Regions from separate parts of the Rouxiella sp. WC2420 genome, predicted to be linked through region 4. Evidence: predicted binding sites of a transcription regulator. Region 4 holds the regulator's gene; each other region holds the start of a gene.

Region 1 (4,835 bases), 2.0 Mb from region 4:
CCTGCAACATATTGACGAAACCAATCGATCCTTCGAACGCCACAGTATGGAAAGTGACCAGCGCTTTTTGACCCGGCTCCGCTTTCACATCCTCAAAAACTTTCTCTTCGTAATCGACCAGGAAATCACCGGTTTTGTGGGCAGGCAGTGTGACTTTAGGCATGGTTGGCTCCAGTTTTCTTAAGTTGTCTTGGTCAGGGTGAGAATCCGCTGACGCCAGTGATGCACCAGGCAGCGTGCATCGGCAGCGGGTGCATAAAGTAAATTGCAAAGCCTGTGCCACTCAAAAAAACGCAGATGCAATCATTGCTAAATCAAGCGCTGCTTTTCTGCTCAAAAAAATTATCTTTTTGCTGTCGAGAGAGGAAATGTCCGCGAAAAGTTAGGGACGCAAGAGCTAAAACGCACCAAGTCGATGCTTATTTGTACTAAAAAAGCACACAGCAAAAATCAATATGCAATCATTGATGCAATCAACTTAGCTCGCGATTGCATTTTTCAATCAGCAGTAGTTATAGTGTATTTTTGATGCAATTCGGGAGGGGCGGCACGGGCCGTTAACTGCTTATGGTTCAACGTATTTACGAGCGCTGGTTGCAGTCCCTGCGTCAACATCCGCAGCGACCGGCCTATTTAATGATTGCCGATTTGATAGGCGACGGCATCAATACTGGCGAATTTCAGGCTCGTGACCGTCTGCCACCGCTGCGAGATTTAGCCGTCGCGCTGGAACTGAATTACACCACCGTTACACGAGGCTACGCGGAGGCCAAGAAGCGCGGCCTGATTGACTCGCGGCCCGGCATGGGCAGCTTTATTCGCGGTAAAGTTCCCGCAATCCCTTTAAATGGCGGCAGCAGTTACGAAATGACCATGAATTCGCCTATCGAGCCGGAAATGCCCGATATCGCGGAGATGCTCCGTCAGGGAGCAATAAGCCTTTTCACTCAAAACGATCCGTTCCCGCTTCTGCGCTATCAGGATTTTGGCGGCGGCACAGCCGATAAGGACGCGGCAATGCAGTGGCTTGGCAAACGACTGCCGCCGATGAATTCCGATGAAGTGTTGGTGTGTCCGGGCATCCATAGCGCACTGGTAGGATTACTGACTTTATTAGGCCGCAAAGGTGGCAGCATTTGTGTGGGCAATCTGGTTTATCCCGGGCTTAAGGCGATTGCCACTCAACTGGGTGTGCCGCTACACGCGCTCGATTGTGACAATGATGGTCCGACGCCGCGCTCATTTGAAAACCAATGCCAGGCGGGCAACGTCAGCGCGCTGTATCTTAACCCAACCATTCATAATCCAACGACTCTGACTATGCCGCTGCGCCGCCGTGAGTCACTGGCCGATGTTGCCTTGCGTTACAGCATTCCAATTATCGAAGATGATGCTTATGCCGCCCTGCCGCAGCTCACTGCCTCTCAACACCCGATACCCACTTTCGCCGAACTGATCCCCGAGCTGACCTGGTATCTCACCGGGCTGTCGAAATGTTTTGGTGCCGGCCTGCGTATCGCCTACATCAAAGGACCGGGTAAACGTTCGGTTCAGCTATTGGCCGGTGCGCTGCGGGCATTGACGGTGATGTCCAGTCCGATTACCAACGCGCTGGCGACACAATGGATAAGCGACGGCACCGCCGATAAGGTACTACAGTTGATTCGCAGCGAGGCACAGGTCCGCCAACGTCTGGCCGCCCAACATTTGCATAAATTCAGCTATCGAGCCGATGCCGACGGTTTTCATCTTTGGCTGATCCTGCCCAGACAGTACGGCTGGAACCCGTCTGACGTGGCAGTGAAATTGCGCGAACAGGGTGTTAGCGCGGTATCCAGCGCCGCCTTTAGCACCGACAACAATCCGCCCGATGCTCTGCGATTATGTTTAGGCGGCAGCAACAGCCGCATTCTCTGCGAGGAGAACCTGATCGTGGTAGCCGATATGCTGGAATATCCGGCGCATTTTTCCAGCGTAGCGTTATAGATTGAAAACAATTCAACGGCTTCAATATATTGATTTAAAGGGTGACTTTTAGAAAAAAATAAATTTTATGCTAATTGCGTTTCACCCTGCCTCTGCGCCAGCTCAAAACACTGCACCACGGCGTGCTGTCGAATCAGCTCGGCCAACTCAGGGGAATGGCTGGTTATCCACAGCTGGCTGTAGCGGCTAGTTTCCGCCAGCAGCATCGCCAGCGCCGGGATCAAGTCCGGGTGCAGGCTGTTTTCAGGTTCATTGAATGCCATAAAAGAAGGCGGCCGAGGGCTAAGTATCGCAACGGCCAGACAGACAAATCGCAGCGTGCCGTCTGAAAGCTCGCTAGCCTCCAGCGGGCGGTAAATGCCTTCGCGCTGCATCATCATCTGAAAACGCCCCAACGAAGCATCGACCAGGCGGCTCGAAGGGCGACGCTGGTGCCCTGTCATCCACAGCGATTCGGCTTTCACCCAAGGATCAAGAGTGAAAATACTACTTCCTGGTCCAGGAGAATTTTCAAATCCCACCTGCAATTCATAATCAAAATCTTCCAGCGTAGCAGACAAATTCATCCGACTCTCACCGCTACGTTTTTTCCCGGCCCACAGCGTTTTCTGAATCCCGCCCTCTTCGGCAAGCACCGCTGCAAGCTGACCCTGTGACGCCTCATGCAATAACTTTACGGCTTTATAAAGATTGGATTTCCCGCAGCCGTTAGGCCCGCAAATGACGTTTAACTGCCCCAGTTCCAGCTCGATGTTGCGGATCGAGCGATACCCATTTATTCGCAGCTGTCTGACAAACATAGTGATCCCTATGAATATAATGTTAACCCAAAGATGTAAATAATAATGATAGTCTTTATCATTTGGTTTATCATGCTCACGCTTTTACGTAGCAATACTGACATGGCCGCAAGATCCTGTGCATTGATTGCAACGCAAAAAGTGACGATTAAAACAAAATTTTTATAGGGAATTCAGATGACGATGTTGGCTTTTCCTTTTAAACGATCTTCAATCCTTTGCGCGATGGCAATCTTTCTCCCCCTGTCAGCTTTTGCCGACGATACGGTAGTGGTTACGGCTAAACCGGCGGACAACGCTGAAGCGCCAACACAAGGCTACACGGCTAAGACCAGCAGGGCGGCGACCAAAACCGACACGCCGCTTATCACCACCGGGCAATCGGTTTCTGTTATCACCCGTCAACAAATGGATGACCAGAACGCGACCACGGTTAACTCGGCATTGAACTACACGCCTGGCGTCTTCACTAACTTCGCAGGCGGCGCGACCCGCTATGACACGGTTTCCCTGCGCGGTTTCCACGGCGGTGATGTCGATAACGTGTTCCTCGACGGCCTGCGTTTGGCCACCGACGGCGGCAGCTATAATGCTATTCAGGTCGATCCGTGGTTCCTTGAGCGAATCGATGTCGTCAAAGGCCCGTCTTCCGCGCTTTACGGCCAAAGCGTGCCGGGTGGACTGGTCATGGAAACCAGCAAGCGACCGCAGTTTGCCAGCGAAGGTCACGTGCAGCTTTCCGGCGGTAATTTCAATACCAAAGGCGGCGCATTCGACTACACCGGCGCAATCAACGACCAGTGGGCTTACCGAATTACCGGCATGACTCGCTCCAGCGACACTCAATACGATCACACGCGCGAAGAACGCTATGCCATTTCGCCACAGCTGCTTTGGCAGCCGGATGAAAACACCTCGCTGCTGTTACGCGCTTACCTGCAAAAAGATCCTTCCGGCGGTTATCACTCGGCAGTGCCGGCAGACGGAAGTATTTATGGCGATAAACTGAGCCGCGGCTTCTTTGATGGCGATACCAACCACAACGTCTTCAAGCGCTGGGAGCAAATCTACAGCTACGAGTTCCAACACAGCTTCAACAATGTTTGGTCTTTCCGCCAAAATGCCAACTATACCCACTCCAATACCGAGCTTGAGCAAGTGTATCAAGCGGGATGGAATGCCGATCGCAGTCTGATGAGCCGTTATTACTCTGGCGAGCAGTCTTCACTGAACTCATTTGCGATTGATAACCAGCTGGAGGCGGATTTCGCCACTGCGGCGTTGCAGCATAAAGTGGTGCTGGGCTTTGATTTCCAGCATTACGTAAACAATCTTAAAGATCAGGGCGGTTACGCCAGCGACCTCAACCCGTATACCGGTATTTCTGGCATCAACGGCGAAGACAATATCGATCTTTACAGCAATACCGTCGGCAAGCGTCAATATCGCCAGGCAGGCGTTTATTTGCAGGACGATATGAGCTGGAACAAGTGGCATTCAACGCTGTCTGGCCGTTATGACGATTTAAAAATCAAAAGCAGTCAGTATGAAAGCATCTACGGCGTTCAAACCGACAGCGAACGCGAAGCCCGGCATTTCAGTGGCCGCGCTTCTCTGCTCTACGCCTTTGATAACGGAATTTCGCCTTACATCAGCTACAGCTCGGCGATTACCCCTTCTGCACTGGCAGGTCAAGATGGCACGCTGTTGAAGCCGATGACCAGCAAGCAGTATGAAGCCGGTATCAAGTACCAGCCGGTCGGCACCAGCAATCTCTTTACCGCGGCAATCTATGATCTGACGCAGAACCATGTGGGTAACCGCGTGGTCGTGGGCAGCTATTATGTGCCAGCCGGTAAGGTTCATTCGAAAGGGCTAGAGCTTGAGGCGCGTACCAACGTTACCGATCGTCTGAGTGTCATCGCGGGATATACTTATAGCCACGTGAGATCAAAAGACACCACAGACGGCACCGATGGCAATACGCCATACGTATCACCAAACCAGATGGCATCACTGTGGGCAGAATACCGCGCTAACTTCGGTGTC
Region 2 (4,835 bases), 1.6 Mb from region 4:
GCATCAATGGGGTGTTTTATCTGCTGATGAACATTGTGACTGGTCGCCTGAAAGCAAAGTTTTTCCCCGTCACTCCTCGGGCAATTCTGGCAGATTTGCTGGCCGCGCTGAAAGGCAAGTTAGCCCATGACGACCTCCGTCATTACAACATGGTGCAGCGAGTTGCCTATCTGTTTGTTATGGCTGACGGAATTGTGCTGGTGCTATCGGGGCTGGTGGTGTGGAAATCAGTACAGTTTCCTCTGCTACGTACGCTAATGGGCGGTTTTGATGCAGCCCGTTATGTGCACTTTTTTGCGATGTCGGCGATGGTAGGTTTTGTCGTTGTGCATTTGATTATGGTGTTGATGGTTCCGAAAACACTGCTCGCCATGCTTCGTGGACGTTGAGGCTTTCGACATGAAAAAAGACAGCAAAATCATCATTCCTGGAACCGATGCTCAAGATATTTTGCAGCAGGCGCAGGCTCTGATTGCCCGTAGACTTGATTCCTCCTCCCGTCGCCAGTTTTTGCGCCAAGGGCTGACATTGGGTGGCATGGTGATGCTGACCGGTTGCGACATCAGCGATAATCAGAGTGTTGAAAAAGCGCTGGTTTCTATTTCTGGATTCAACGATAGGGTACAGGCATGGCTGTTTGGGGCAAATCGTCTGGCACCAGAATATACAGAATTGATGATCACCCGGCCGTTTCCTTTTAACGCGTTCTATGGTGAAGAGGATGCACCCGAAGTTGACGGACAAACTTATCGCCTGCATTTAGCGGGAAAAGTATTGGATAAATCTAGCTGGTCGCTGCCGCAGCTGTATCAGATGGCGCAGGTTAGCCAAATCACGCGGCATATCTGTGTTGAAGGCTGGAGCGCAATCGGTAAGTGGGGAGGCATCCCTTTTTCACAATTTTTAAAGCTTGTGGGGGCGGATCTCAGCGCCAAATATGTAAGTTTTAAATGTGCTGACGACTATTACACCAGCATCGATATGGCAACCGCGCTACATCCGCAGACCCTACTGGCGCTGACCTATGATGGGCAAATTTTGCCACGCAAGTATGGTTTTCCGATGAAGCTTAGAATGCCGACCAAGCTCGGTTACAAGAATCCTAAACATATCAAACTGATTGAAATCACCAATGCCTATCCCGGCGGTTATTGGGAAGACCAAGGTTACAACTGGTTTGGTGGAAGTTAATTACAAACGACAACGACCCTGCACACATCGTGCATCTTCTTATAATAACGAGGAATTACCATGAAAAAGTTAATCGCTGTAATGATCTCTTCAACGCTGATGCTGGGTATGATGGGCGCACATGCCGAAGATACCATGAAGAAACCAATGGCCAAAAAAGACACCATGGGGATGTCTAAAGACAGCATGTCAAAAACCGACACCAAAATGTCAAAAGACCACATGTCAAAAGACAGCATGGCCAAAGACAAAATGAAGAAAGACGAAATGATGAAGAAAAAATCGGCCATGAGCCAATAAGCTTTATCCCCCTGCGACTCTGGACCCTTAAAGTTCAGAGTCGTCTTCTGTTCTAATCAAAAGCGAATAAGCGTCACTATTTTGCCGTCAAGATAGTGCCATTGGCCGTTAAAAGTCATGCCGGCTGGAAGTGTGGCCGTCAAAGGTTGCGCCAGCTGTAAAGTAAAACGTTGGGTCTGCGGGGAGAGCATGGTGATGTGCGCCGTAGAAAATTCAAAGTATTCTCCTACGTGGCGGAACAGCGCTTTAAACAAACTCTCTTTGGCCGAGAAGATAATCGTCAATGCCTCTTCTACTGAAAGGGTCGCCTGGCGCAGCAGTCCATATTCTTCACGCTGTATCACCCCATCGATTACTTCTTCGGTTTGTTTAGAAGAAAGCACTGATTCAATATCAATTCCTAATCCGCAAAGCCGCCCCGAATCTTTCGCCACCGCCGCCAATGCCAGATTCGCGGTGTGGCTAATCGAACCTATTATTCCCTCCGGCCACAGCGGCTGGCGATGCGACCCCACGGCCAGCAGCCGAGCCTCACAGTTAAGTCCGCGCAAGGCTTCCCGGGCGGCCAACCGGCCCGCGAGATGCTCGGCTTTACGCTGAGGCACGGCGCGAACCAATGTCTGATAATGAGGCAAAATCAGTAAATCCTCAGACTCCAGCGTATTGACATCGTAATGGGTGACGATAATGCGCTGTGTCACAGTCGGTAATGTCAGGTCGATAAAAGAGAATCTCGTTTTCATGGATAAATGGAAAAGTCGGCCCTGTTTGTAGGGTTTTCACTCTATTGCAAATGAAAATAATTATCAATACACTTATTTGCCACCTCGTTGAGGTTATAAACGCTTAAAGAAGTTAACCACTTCAAGGCATAGCCAGCCTTAGTTAATCACTATGTAGCCACAATAAGAGAAAGTGTTTTGAAACCAGATTGTTTAGACACACTGTCCCTCTCAGCGAGCCATACGCTGTTAAACAGTAAGCACGCAGGAAGCAACGGATGGTGGCTTGAAGTCGCCCGTAGGGGTACACCGTGGGTTGAATCTTCAGGCAAAGGGCGGTGCAAGGTCACCTTTTTTTGGCGTGATCCTCACGGCAGCGAGTTCACCTCCGCATATCAACGGGTCTGGATCAACATTAACTGCCTGACCGACCACCATCAGTCTTCGCCGCCGCAAAGTTTGCAGCGCCTGAATGGCACTGATGTCTGGTATTGGCAAATTGAACTTAAATCAGACTGGCGCGGCAGCTACAGTTTTATTCCCAGCGAAGAGAGTCAACCTTTCACCACACAGGCCGACGATGCCTTTGGGCAGATGTTTGCCGTGCGCAGCTGGTGGCGCAGCAATTTCGCCAACGCCAGTCATGATTTGCTTAACCCCACCCGCAGCTGGACAGGGGCGAAAGGCCATGCTCTGTCCGGCGTCAGTTTGCCAGATGCTCCTGCGCAACCGGCTTGGCGTGATTATGACAGCTATGGCACCTCCAGCGGGCGCTGCGTGCCTGCGCCACCGGCAAAACTCCAGCGTTTTTCCTGGAACAGCGCGCGTTTAGGCAACCAGCGTGACGTGTGGATTTATACCACCGGCGACGGCGTTGAGCTGTCATCCCGTCCGCTGGCTATCTTGCTTGATGGGCAATTCTGGTCACAAAAAATGCCTCTTTGGGAACCGCTGCTGCAACAAACGGCGCAGGGCAACTTGCCGCAGGCCGTATATGTGTTGATTGAAGTGATTGATAGCCAGCATCGCAGCCAGGAGCTGACCTGTAATCCCGAATTCTGGTTGGCGGTGCAGCAAGAGTTGCTGCCCGAAGTGGCGAAACTGGCACCGCACAGCGATAACGCCGCAAAAACCGTAGTTGCCGGGCAAAGTTTTGGTGGCCTGTCTTCACTTTATGCAGGCCTCAACTGGCCGCAGCGTTTCGGCTGCGTATTGTCGCAGTCGGGATCGTTTTGGTGGCCGCGTCGCGATATGTTGCAGCTGGAAGAGATCCCCGAAGATGCTTGTTGGCTGCCAAAGCAAATAGAAAAGGGATTGGGCCGTGAAAGTGCGCTGCGAATCTTCATGCAGGCCGGTCGCCACGAAAGGCTGATCCACCGGGTTAATGACAACCTGGCCGTAATGCTCGGTGATTCTCGACATAGCTTGCAATATCAGGTCGTTGAAGGTGGACACGACGCTTTGTGCTGGCGCGGGGGTTTGCTCGATGGACTGCAGGCGCTGTGGGCCGATGAATTCACCTCACCATCTTATTTCTTGGCAGGAGCCGATGATGGAAAAGCTTAACCCTTTCGATGACGAACAGCAGCGCAGCCTGATACTGCAAAATGACCAGCAACAATACAGCCTGTGGCCCGATTTCAGCACGGTGCCGCCGGGGTGGCAGCCGGTTTTCGGCCCTGCCGAGCGCGCCGATTGTATTGCCTGGCTGGAAAGCCATTGGCGGGACATGCGGCCAACCGCGCAGCGCGCCGCTTCATAATTGCGCCATAGCCGCCGAAGGATACGGCAGAGGCTAATCATCCTCGGCACAGAGTTTATTTTTCAGGAGTATCAGGGTGCAAGACATCACTTCAAAGCTACAAATATCGCAGCCGCAGAGCTTAAAATCGCGGACTTCACAAGATACTTCCTCCCGCCGCGATGCCATGCCGCTGGTGGCCGCACAGCCGGGCATTTGGGTTGCCGATCAGCTTTCTCCCCACGATAACGCCTATGCAGTGGCCCACTATATTGAACTTGTCGGCGAGATTGACCGTGAAATTCTGCTGCAAGCTATCGCTCAGGGACTGTCCGAAGCCGATACTTTGCGTATGCGCTTTGAAGAGCACGACGGAGTGCCGATGCAGTGGTATGACCGCGCCACCGCGATCCCGGCGGTGGAGTGTGTCGATCTTTGCGATCGCGCCTCGTTGAATATCTCCGCTCAGCCTGATCGACAAAGTCAGAGTCAGGATCACGCCGCGCTGGCGTTAATGCATGAGGATCTTAATGGCCAGTTACGCGTTGCCGATGGCGGGCCGCTGTTGCGTCATATTCTGATCCGCGTCGCGCAAAACCGCTGGTTTTGGTATCAGCGTTATCATCACGTTATCGTCGATGCGTTCAGCTTTAACGCCATCACACGCCGAATTGCCCACCTTTATACCGCCCTTTGCCAGCAAACCATGCCGGAACCAGCATCTTTCGTGGCGTTTCGCGACGTGGTTGAAGAGTATCAGCGGTACGAACAATCCGCCGCCTGCCAGCGAGATAAACAGTTTTGGCTGGAGAAAGCGCGCCAGTCGCCGCCAGCGGCCAGCCTTAGTCCGCTTCCGTTAGCGGGGCAGACGCCAACTACGC
Region 3 (4,835 bases), 460 kb from region 4:
GAGCATTTTAAGCAGCGTCGATTTCCCGGAACCATTGTGTCCGATCAGTCCGCAGACTTTTCCCTGTGGAAAGGTCAACGACAGAGGCGCTAACAGAGTACGTCCCGGCACGGTGAAGCTGACCTGGTCCAGACGATAAACGCTGTCGGCAAGCTCCGTTTTCTGTTCTAGAGTGGCAGTTTTCATAGTGGCCTATCGTTAAGTTTAACGGGCGCATTTTCAGTTGCGCCCGACTATTTCTGCGAGACATAACCTATCAGAAGCGGAAGGTTGCTGTTGCCTGAATCTGGCGATCGGTGCCCCAATAGCAGGCATAATCACGATAGCAACTGGCAACATATTCGCGGTCAAACAGGTTGTTTACATTGATGCCGACGGATGAGCCGGGCATGCCGAAACGTCCCAAATCGTATTTAACAGTGGCATCAACAAGCGCGTAACCCGCCACGTTGAAGGGCTTGTCGGTGTTATCACCGGTAGTGTAGAAACTTGAAGTTGCGCCTACGTAACGCACGCCAGAGCCCACGGTCAGGCCGCTTAATGCTGTTTCGTGGAAGGTGTAGTCAGCCCACAGTGATGCCATGTTGCGCGGCACTTCCACCGGGCGCTGGCCCTGATAAGTCGTGTCGTGAGTATATTTTGCATCGGTAAAAGTATAAGAAGCGATTACGTTAATATTGGCATTAACGGCAGCTTTGGCTTCCAGTTCTAAACCGCGTGAACGGATGACGCCCGACTGAACGCTAAAATTGGTATTAGTAGGATCAGCCGTCAGATTATTGTCTTTTGTCAGCTGATAAACCGCCGCCGTAATGCTGATGGGACGATCGTTAGGGATATATTTCAGACCGGCTTCGTATTGCTTGCCAACGGACGGTTTGAATGGCTGTCCACCAGAGGTTGAACCGGATGTTGGTTCAAACGACTGACTGTAGCTAAAGTACGGAGATATGCCGTTGTCGAACAGGTAATTCAAACCACCGCGCCAGGTAAATTTGTGGTCGGTTATCGAGGCGGTTGTTTCGGTGCTGCGAGTGAGCGTTGAGGTTTTTGCAATGTCATAGCGACCGCCCGCAGTCAGGATCCAGTGATTCCATTCCGCCTGATCTTGCGCATAGAAACCCGTCTGCTCCTGACGATTCAGAATATGGTAGGCGTAATAAAGAGCAGTCTTGTCATTGCCATATTGCGGAGCCAGCAGATTCAGGTTGGAGGCTGTACCGTAGTCTGCATCAATGTCATTACGCATGCGCATATAATCGACACCCATCAGCAGAGTGTGATCAACCGCACCGGTAGCAAACTTGGCCTGTACTTGGGTATCTACGTCAAAGTTGCTCAGATTTTCATTGGACTGCACGTAAGCGCGATTCAACGTTGCCGGGGCAGTGTAACCATTGCCATAGAAACCAATGTATTGCGTTTGCAGTTTGGTATAACGCAGATTTTGCCGCACGGTCCAGGTATCGTTGAATTGGTGATCGAAGCTGTAGCCGATCATTTTCTGGTTACGTGACATTTTGTTGTCTGCTTCGCCGTCGTTGAAATCGGTTGGCAGTTTGTGCGCATTGCCCGCCGCATCGTAATACGGCACAACCGTTCCCTGACGCGGCAGCCAGCCATAGAATCCAAGGTAAGGATCGTTCTGGAAATTGCTCAGGAAGGTAAAGTTGGTTTTATCATCAGGACGCCAGCTAAATGAAGGCGCGATGGAATAACGTTTTTCCTTCGACATTTGCTGTTGAGTGTCCTGGCTGTGCGCCACGCCGGTCAGGCGGTAAGAATAAACCCCCGCATCATCAATCGCATCGCTGAAGTCAAAACCGGTCTCATAAAGGTTGTCGGTGCCCATTTTAAACTGAATTTCATGCAACGGCTCGGTGGTTGGACGCTTGCTGACCATAGTGATAACGCCACCTGGATTGCTCTTGCCGTACAACACTGATGATGGCCCACGCAGCAGCTCCACACGCTCCAGCATGTAAGGGTCCATCGACACTTCAGAGTAGTTGTCGCCCTGTAACTTGATGCCGTCCAGATACTGGTTGGTATTGACTGAGGTGAACCCACGGATTTCGACCGCATCAATCGTGTTTGAGCTGCCACGGTTGGCAAAAATACCCGGCGCATAATTCAGAGCTTCTTTAACCGTTTTCGGCTGACGCATGTCCATCTCTTCGCGAGTAACCACGGAGATAGACTGCGGTGTTTTCACAATCGGCGTATCGGTTTTGGTGCCGCTGGCGCTATGTTTGGCGACGATAGTCGCTGCCGGGCCCCAGGCTGATTCTTGTGCCACGTTGTTAGCAGCATCACCGACGACGGTAATCGTGTCATTTTTTGGCGCACTGATGGCCGCTGTAACCGCAGAGGCTTGAAAAACAAAGCTGGCCATGGCTGCAGCCACGGTTAATGCGAGTTTGTTGGGAATAAAAATCTCTGATCTATTTGGAATAATTTTAGTTGAGCAGTTTTTCACAGATGCAGTACGCATTTGAGCCATTGGTTTATCTCTGGAGAAATTTGAATGGGAATGGAAACGATTATTATTATTATAACGATCGCATGATATGCGTAAGCGTAAGGAAACTGCAAGAGCATTTACTTTTATCCATAGCCAAGACAAATAACGTTATCCATGCTTTGTTTGTGGTCAATAAACTGACAGAAAGCTGATAATTAAAGGGCTGGGTTCAGGCGAAAAAAAAGCGCGATTTTCATCGCGCTCTCTGTATAAGACTAATTATGCTTATGACATGGTGAAAAATAACAGTGTCAGCACTATTTTGAGCCGAACATGTCTTTTATCCAACCTGCTACGCCATTGCTTTCTTTCTGCTGGTCTTGCTGAGGCTGCTGCTGCGGTTGTCCCGGCATCTGTTGCTGCTGTTGCTGCTGCAAAAGTTGCTGTTGTTGTTGCTGCTGATAAGCCGCCGCCTGAGAAGCCTGACATAGCTGCTGGGCATTGTCTGTCCATACAGGAATAGTGCGCAGCCCGCCGCCGGTCAATAGGCCGCCGCCACCGTTACAGATAAAGTTTCCGCTGGAGTCAATATTCATCATGCTGACGTCGTCGGGAACTTGCAGATCCAATGGCGTTGGCGTGATATTACCCAGATAGCGGCTGTAGAGCTGCAATGCACCGGTTGCACCCCAAAGTTTGGAAGGCTGGTTATTGTCACGCCCGACCCAGGTAATCGCGACCTGGTTGCCGTCGATACCTGCGAACCAGCTATCACGCAGTTCGTTGGAAGTACCGGTTTTCGCCGCCAGATGCAATTTAGGATATTTCACCGCCAGCGCGCGCGAGGTCCCTTCAGAAACAACCTGTTGCATGGCATACATGGTCAGATAAGCCGCTTCCGACGGAACAACTCGCTCTGCCTGCGGATAGCTCTGATACAGCACCGTGCCATCTTCAGCGATAACCGAGCGAACTGCAGACAACGGTGCCTTGTTGCCGCCGCTGGCAATAGTCTGATACTCCTGCGCAACTTCCATCGGCGTCAGGGCAATCGCACCCAGCAGCATTGATGGCGTCTGACTCAGAGACTCTTTAGGAATACCGAGATTAATCAGCGTCTTGGTTATGTTATCCAACCCGACAGCCATCCCGAGATTAACGGTCGGAACGTTCATAGAACGCGCCAGCGCATCAACCAGCAGTACCTGACCACGGAACTGATTATCATCATTGTGCGGTGACCAGGTCTGGCCGTTCGACAATTTGATGGTCAGCGGTTGGTCAGCCAACACGGTATTCAGACGATATTTATTCGGATCGCTCAACGCGGTCAGATAAGTCGCAGGCTTGGCCAACGAGCCGACCTGACGACGAGCCTGCATCGCACGGTTAAAGCCAGCAAACTGGGTTTCGGCACCCCCTACCATGGCGCGGACTTCACCGGTGTAGCGGTCAACGATTACCATTGCAGTTTCGATGTCGTTGAATCCACTGCGCTTACGCAACAGAGGAACGCCCTCTTCCACCGCTTTCTCGGCACCGTCTTGCGCTATTGGGTCCAGCGTGGTGAAAATTTTCACCCCTGACATGCCGGTAATCTTGTCGCCCAGCTTTTGCTGTAGCTCCTGACGGACCATCTGCATAAATGCTGGCTGAGGAGAAATCACCCCACCTTTTGGCTGCACGCCGAGCGGACGCGCACTGAGCATGTCATACAGCTCTTTGTCGATAATACCCTGCTCTTGCAACAGACGCAGAACCAGGTTGCGACGTTGCAACGCCAGCGTCGGATTACGCCATGGGTTATACAGCGACGCACCTTTGACCATACCGACCAGCAGAGCTTGCTGGTCGAGGCTCAGCTCATCCACCGGACGACCAAAGTAGTACAGGCTCGCCAACGGGAAGCCGCGAATCTGATCGGAACCGCTCTGGCCGAGATAAACTTCGTTCAGATAGAGCTCAAGGATACGGTCTTTGCTGTAGCGACCGTCCATCAACACTGCCATGTAGGCTTCGCGAGCTTTACGCCACAGGGTGCGCTGATTGGTCAAAAACAGGTTTTTAACCAGCTGCTGGGTCAGCGTACTGCCGCCCTGCACCGCATGTCCGGCAGTGATATTCGCCAGGAAAGCGCGACCGATAGAATACGGGCTGATACCGTCATGTTCATAGAAATGGCGGTCTTCAGTGGCTATCAAGGTCTGTACCAGCAGATCCGGGAACCCGGCGCGTGGCACAAACAGGCGCTGCTCACCGTTTGGCGATTGCAGCATGGTTATCAGACGCGGATCGAGACGGAAAATCCCGAAATCGCGATTGTTATCCATGTTTTTGATTTCAGAAAGCTGATTGCCTTTGAAAATCAGCC
Region 4 (4,835 bases):
AACAGTCACTGATTTTAAACCTCAGGCAGTGCCAAATGGCCCGAAAGTGACTCTGGAAACACTGATTTCTCCAATTACCGGTGAAGTCATTGTCTTGTCTGAAGTCCCGGATGAAGCCTTTGCCAGCGGCGCGGTGGGTGAGGGTCTGGCGATCCGTCCTACGGGTAAAACGGTGGTAGCTCCGGCTAACGGCGTAGTGGTGAAGATCTTCAACACTAATCACGCTTTCTGTATGGAAACCGAAGCGGGTGCAGAAGTGGTGGTCCATATTGGTCTTGATACTGTCGCGCTCAACGGTCAGGGCTTTACTCGCCTGGTTGAAGAGGGCGCAACAGTCAGCGCAGGCCAGCCAGTTCTTGAGCTGGATCTGGACTATCTCAACGGCAATGCCCGTTCGATGATAAGCCCGGTCGTGGTCAGCAATATGGAAGACTTCTCTGGGTTGGCTCAGCTAGCGGGTGGCTCGGTAGTCGCGGGCGAAAGCAAACTGTTCGAGATCCAAACCAAATAAGCTGCCCCTTTTAGCGGGCCAAAAAGGCGGGAAGAGAGCGATCTCTTCCCGTTTTTTATTTTTTTGCCGCTGTACTGGCTGATTTACGCTAAAAATAATTTTAATAAATCCAATTTTAACACTTAAGGGTTGTTTCCCGGCGTGGCTTGTTGGAACATATGCGGTTAGTCTTTCGAGCTTTCGTTCGCGTAGAGGAATTGAACAATGAGTGAGGCTGAAGCCCGCCCAACAAATTTTATCCGTCAGATTATTGATGAAGATCTGGCATCGGGAAAACACGCGTCTATCGTGACCCGTTTCCCGCCTGAGCCAAATGGTTATCTGCACATTGGCCACGCAAAATCGATCTGCCTGAACTTTGGCATCGCACAAGACTATCAGGGCCAATGCAACCTGCGTTTTGATGACACCAATCCGGTAAAAGAAGATATCGAGTTTGTAGAGTCGATCAAAAAAGACGTGCAATGGCTTGGCTTCGAGTGGAGCGGCGAGGTTCATTACTCTTCCGACTACTTCGACCAACTGCATCATTACGCGGTTGAACTGATCCAGAAAGGTCTGGCTTACGTTGACGAACTGTCTCCTGAGCAGATCCGTGAGTATCGCGGCAATCTGACTGCGCCGGGCAAAAATAGTCCGTATCGCGATCGCACCGTGGAAGAGAACCTCGAGCTGTTCGCCAAAATGCGCAACGGTGATTTTGCCGAAGGCACCGCCTGCCTGCGTGCGAAAATTGACATGGCTTCGCCGTTCTTCGTGATGCGCGATCCGGTGCTGTATCGCATTAAGTTTGCCGATCACCACCAAACCGGTACCAAGTGGTGCATCTATCCGATGTACGATTTCACCCATTGCATTTCCGATGCGCTGGAAGGGATCACCCACTCGCTGTGTACTCTGGAATTCCAGGACAACCGCCGTCTGTACGATTGGGTGCTCGATAACATCACTATTCCCTGTCATCCGCGTCAGTACGAATTTTCGCGCCTGAATCTCGAATACGCCATTATGTCCAAGCGCAAGCTGAGTCTGCTGGTGACCGAGAAGATTGTCGAAGGTTGGGATGACCCGCGTATGCCAACGGTTTCTGGCCTGCGCCGTCGTGGTTACACTTCAGCGTCAATTCGTGAGTTCTGCCGTCGTATTGGCGTGACCAAGCAGGATAACAACGTGGAAATGGCCGCGCTGGAATCTTGTATCCGTGACGATCTCAACGAAAACGCTCCGCGCGCGATGGCGGTAATCAATCCGGTTAAAGTGATCATTGAGAACTTTAGCGGCGATGCGGTTCAGTGGGTAAAAATGCCTAATCACCCGAACAAGCCAGAAATGGGTTCTCGTGAAGTGCCGTTTACCGCTGAAATCTTTATCGATCAGGCGGATTTCCGTGAGGAAGCCAACAAGCAATACAAACGCCTGGTGCTGGGCAAAGAAGTTCGCCTGCGCAACGCGTATGTCATCAAAGCCGAGCGTATCGAGAAAGATGCCGAAGGCAACGTGACGACGATTTTCTGTAGCTACGACATTGATACTCTGAGCAAAGATCCTGCCGATGGCCGTAAAGTCAAAGGTGTGATCCACTGGGTTTCTGCCAGTGAAGGAAAACCTGCCGAGTTCCGCCTGTACGATCGTCTGTTCAGCGTGGCTAACCCGGCACAGGCTGAAGACTTCCTGACCACCATTAACCCGGAATCTCTGGTTATCGCCAACGGTTTTGTAGAACCAGGCCTGGCGAATGCCGAAGCCGGTGTAAGCCTGCAGTTTGAGCGCGAAGGTTACTTCTGCGCCGACAGCACTTACTCCAGCGCCGAGCATTTGGTGTTTAACCGCACTGTTGGTCTGCGTGACAACTGGGAAAGCAAGCCAGTCGCTTGATAACCCGGTATCTCAAAAATAAAAAACGCAGCTCATTGTGGCTGCGTTTTTTTATGGTACTCGTTGCCAAATTTCAGCCATAAAAAAACCGCCTTTCAGCGGTCATTTTATTTACGGGCTTTTCTATTATCCCTTAAAGAAAAGTCCGGGCTGGAATCAGCCTTTACCGTGCAGCGTTTCATCTTCTACGCAGTTGCCGTTTTCGCAATGTCCGTAAAGATAAAGGCTGTGGTTAGTCAATTTAATACCATGAGCTTTGGCAATATCACGCTGACGAGCTTCGATGTATTCATCACGGAATTCGATGACGCGTCCACAATCGAGGCAGATTAAATGATCATGGTGATGCTGCTGAGTCAGCTCAAATACTGACTTGCCACCTTCGAAATTGTGACGGGTAACAATGCCAGCGTCGTCAAATTGGTTCAGAACACGGTAAACCGTGGCAAGACCAATCTCTTCGCCCATATCAATCAGTTCTTTGTACAAATCTTCCGCACTGACGTGATGTCCTGCCGGAGCTTGCAACACTTCCAGAATTTTCAGGCGTGGAAGCGTGACTTTTAAGCCGGCTTTCTTCAGTGCGGTGTTGTTGTCAGTCATGCGGATTTAGTCCTGTCACTATGCTATTCACGTTAATGAAAACGGTGGGCTGTTCACAACCATCATCCCAACCCAAAATGTTTATAACCAAAGAGGTCGAAGCCCAAAATGGGCGGAACGATAAAAACAGATGTAATAAGTGTACCTTGATCAGGCTGAAAGTTACAATTTTGTAGAAGTTAAATTGTTAATTTCAGTGATAGTTTGGCCCTTTCACGAATAACCTCAACGTTTCAGGGCCTTAGCCTTTGTGTGGGATTAACCGATAATCTCAGCGAGGCTTAACTCTTCAGAAATTTGCTTAACCCAGGCATCAACACGTTCGTTGGTCAGCTCTGGTTGACGGTCTTCGTCGATTGCCAGCCCGATAAAGTGCGTGTCATCAGCCATACCTTTCGAGGCTTCATAACCGTAACCTTCGGTTGGCCAGTGGCCGACAATTACCGCACCGCGAGGTTCGATGATATCGCGCACAGTACCCATCGCATCACAGAAGTATTCTGCGTAATCTTCCTGGTCGCCACAGCCGAACAGCGCAACCAGTTTGCCTTCAAAATCTATCTCTTCCAGCGTCGGGAAAAAGTCGTCCCAGTCACACTGTGCTTCACCGTAGTACCAGGTCGGGATGCCGAGCAGCAGAATATCGTATTTTTCCAGATCTTCTTTGCTGCTTTTGGCGATGTCCTGCACGTCAGCAACATCTTTACCCAACTGCTTCTGGATCATTTTTGCGATGTTTTCGGTGTTTCCGGTGTCGGAACCAAAGAAGATACCTACAACTGCCATAAGCTTATCTAACCTCTTGTTCTGCAATGGACTCTTTGAGTCTGCTTGTTCGTGGGCGTCGCGCGAGTCATTTGAATTTGGCCTATAGTTTATCGGGCAATTCTGGCAAGCGTTATCGCCTTTGTGTGTTCTGTTGCGGGTTTGGGTATAAATGCGGACTGACCGAAAACGTTTCAAGCGGATGGTGCAAGATGAACAACAGCAACGGCGGGCAACCCTTAAAGTTACCCGCCCGAATCGGTCAGCTTTCCTGATTGTTCAAATGAGACAGCAGCATCTGTTCAATCAGTTCGCTACGACTGATATTTTGTTGTTCCGCCAGCTTATTAAGCGCATCTACAGCTTCGGCATTAATTTTCAGCTCTACGCGACGTAAACCGTTGTTTTTGTCACGGCGAAGCTGATTACGCTTGTTAATCCTAAGCTGTTCATCGCGAGAAAGCGGATTTGTTTTTGGACGTCCCGGACGGCGATCGTCTGCGAACAGATCAAGCGTCGTGCGATCCAGTTGTTCTTTTGCCATAGGTAGCGGTACAACTAGGGAAGTTACATCGAAAAGCGACTCATGCCCTTTTCAGATGAAGTGGTTACACATTTCGGGTTAATAAACCCTAACCCAATTTACCTCCAGCGCCCGAGAATAACCAACTCGACGCAGGGGCAAAATTACAGCGCGCAATCATACCCTAGCGTATATCCCTCCACAACGCCTAACTGCCCTGAATAGAGGCTAAGTTATTATGATTAGCCCTTTTTTTGAACAGTTGAGTGTGCTTCGGCAAGAAATTTCCGCGCTTGCGCACTCATTGTTCATTAATCACGGCACATCAATGAAGCGATGAATTGCGCGCAACACTGCTTCGGGTTTTTCAGCGTGTACCCAATGACCACTTCCGGCGACCACATAGGCGCGCGCCTGAGGGAATTGACTGGCAATGGCGCTGCGATAGCTATCCTGCACGTAAGGGGATTCTCCGCCGCGAATAAACAGTGCCGGATGTGGCCAGGACGGCACGTTTTGCCAGCCAATGATGTTAGCGTATTCTGCCAGCAACACCGG

What was found. Region 4 encodes Fur, which represses iron uptake genes when iron is present. Its sites were predicted from a motif close to ATAATAATGAGAACNACTATCAA; they were not measured.
Region 1: AB3G37_RS09700 (TonB-dependent siderophore receptor) is a predicted target of Fur. The motif match lies at 2,826-2,848, and genes of this name have one in related genera.
Region 2: fes (enterochelin esterase) is a predicted target of Fur. The motif match lies at 2,279-2,301, and genes of this name have one in related genera.
Region 3: fhuA (ferrichrome porin FhuA) is a predicted target of Fur. The motif match lies at 2,534-2,556, and genes of this name have one in related genera.

The regions. Positions count from the first base shown of each region.
Region 1 is NZ_CP165628.1:2,095,758-2,100,592, reverse strand. It holds gene AB3G37_RS09715 (MSMEG_0572/Sll0783 family nitrogen starvation response protein) at 1-163, opposite strand, end outside; gene AB3G37_RS09710 (PLP-dependent aminotransferase family protein) at 568-1,986, shown strand; gene AB3G37_RS09705 (AAA family ATPase) at 2,052-2,786, opposite strand; gene AB3G37_RS09700 (TonB-dependent siderophore receptor) at 2,964-4,835, shown strand, end outside.
Region 2 is NZ_CP165628.1:420,157-424,991, forward strand. It holds gene AB3G37_RS02070 (cytochrome b/b6 domain-containing protein) at 1-389, shown strand, start outside; gene AB3G37_RS02075 (molybdopterin-dependent oxidoreductase) at 400-1,191, shown strand; gene AB3G37_RS02080 (pentapeptide MXKDX repeat protein) at 1,252-1,491, shown strand; gene AB3G37_RS02085 (4'-phosphopantetheinyl transferase) at 1,548-2,234, opposite strand; gene fes (enterochelin esterase) at 2,412-3,779, shown strand; gene AB3G37_RS02095 (MbtH family protein) at 3,766-3,975, shown strand; gene AB3G37_RS02100 (enterobactin synthase subunit F) at 4,142-4,835, shown strand, end outside.
Region 3 is NZ_CP165628.1:4,504,258-4,509,092, forward strand. It holds gene fhuC (Fe3+-hydroxamate ABC transporter ATP-binding protein FhuC) at 1-186, opposite strand, end outside; gene fhuA (ferrichrome porin FhuA) at 257-2,395, opposite strand; gene mrcB (bifunctional glycosyl transferase/transpeptidase) at 2,782-4,835, opposite strand, start outside.
Region 4 is NZ_CP165628.1:4,047,252-4,052,086, reverse strand. It holds gene nagE (PTS N-acetyl glucosamine transporter subunit IIABC) at 1-511, shown strand, start outside; gene glnS (glutamine--tRNA ligase) at 716-2,386, shown strand; gene fur (ferric iron uptake transcriptional regulator) at 2,543-2,989, opposite strand; gene fldA (flavodoxin FldA) at 3,248-3,775, opposite strand; gene ybfE (LexA regulated protein) at 4,017-4,298, opposite strand; gene ybfF (esterase) at 4,593-4,835, opposite strand, start outside.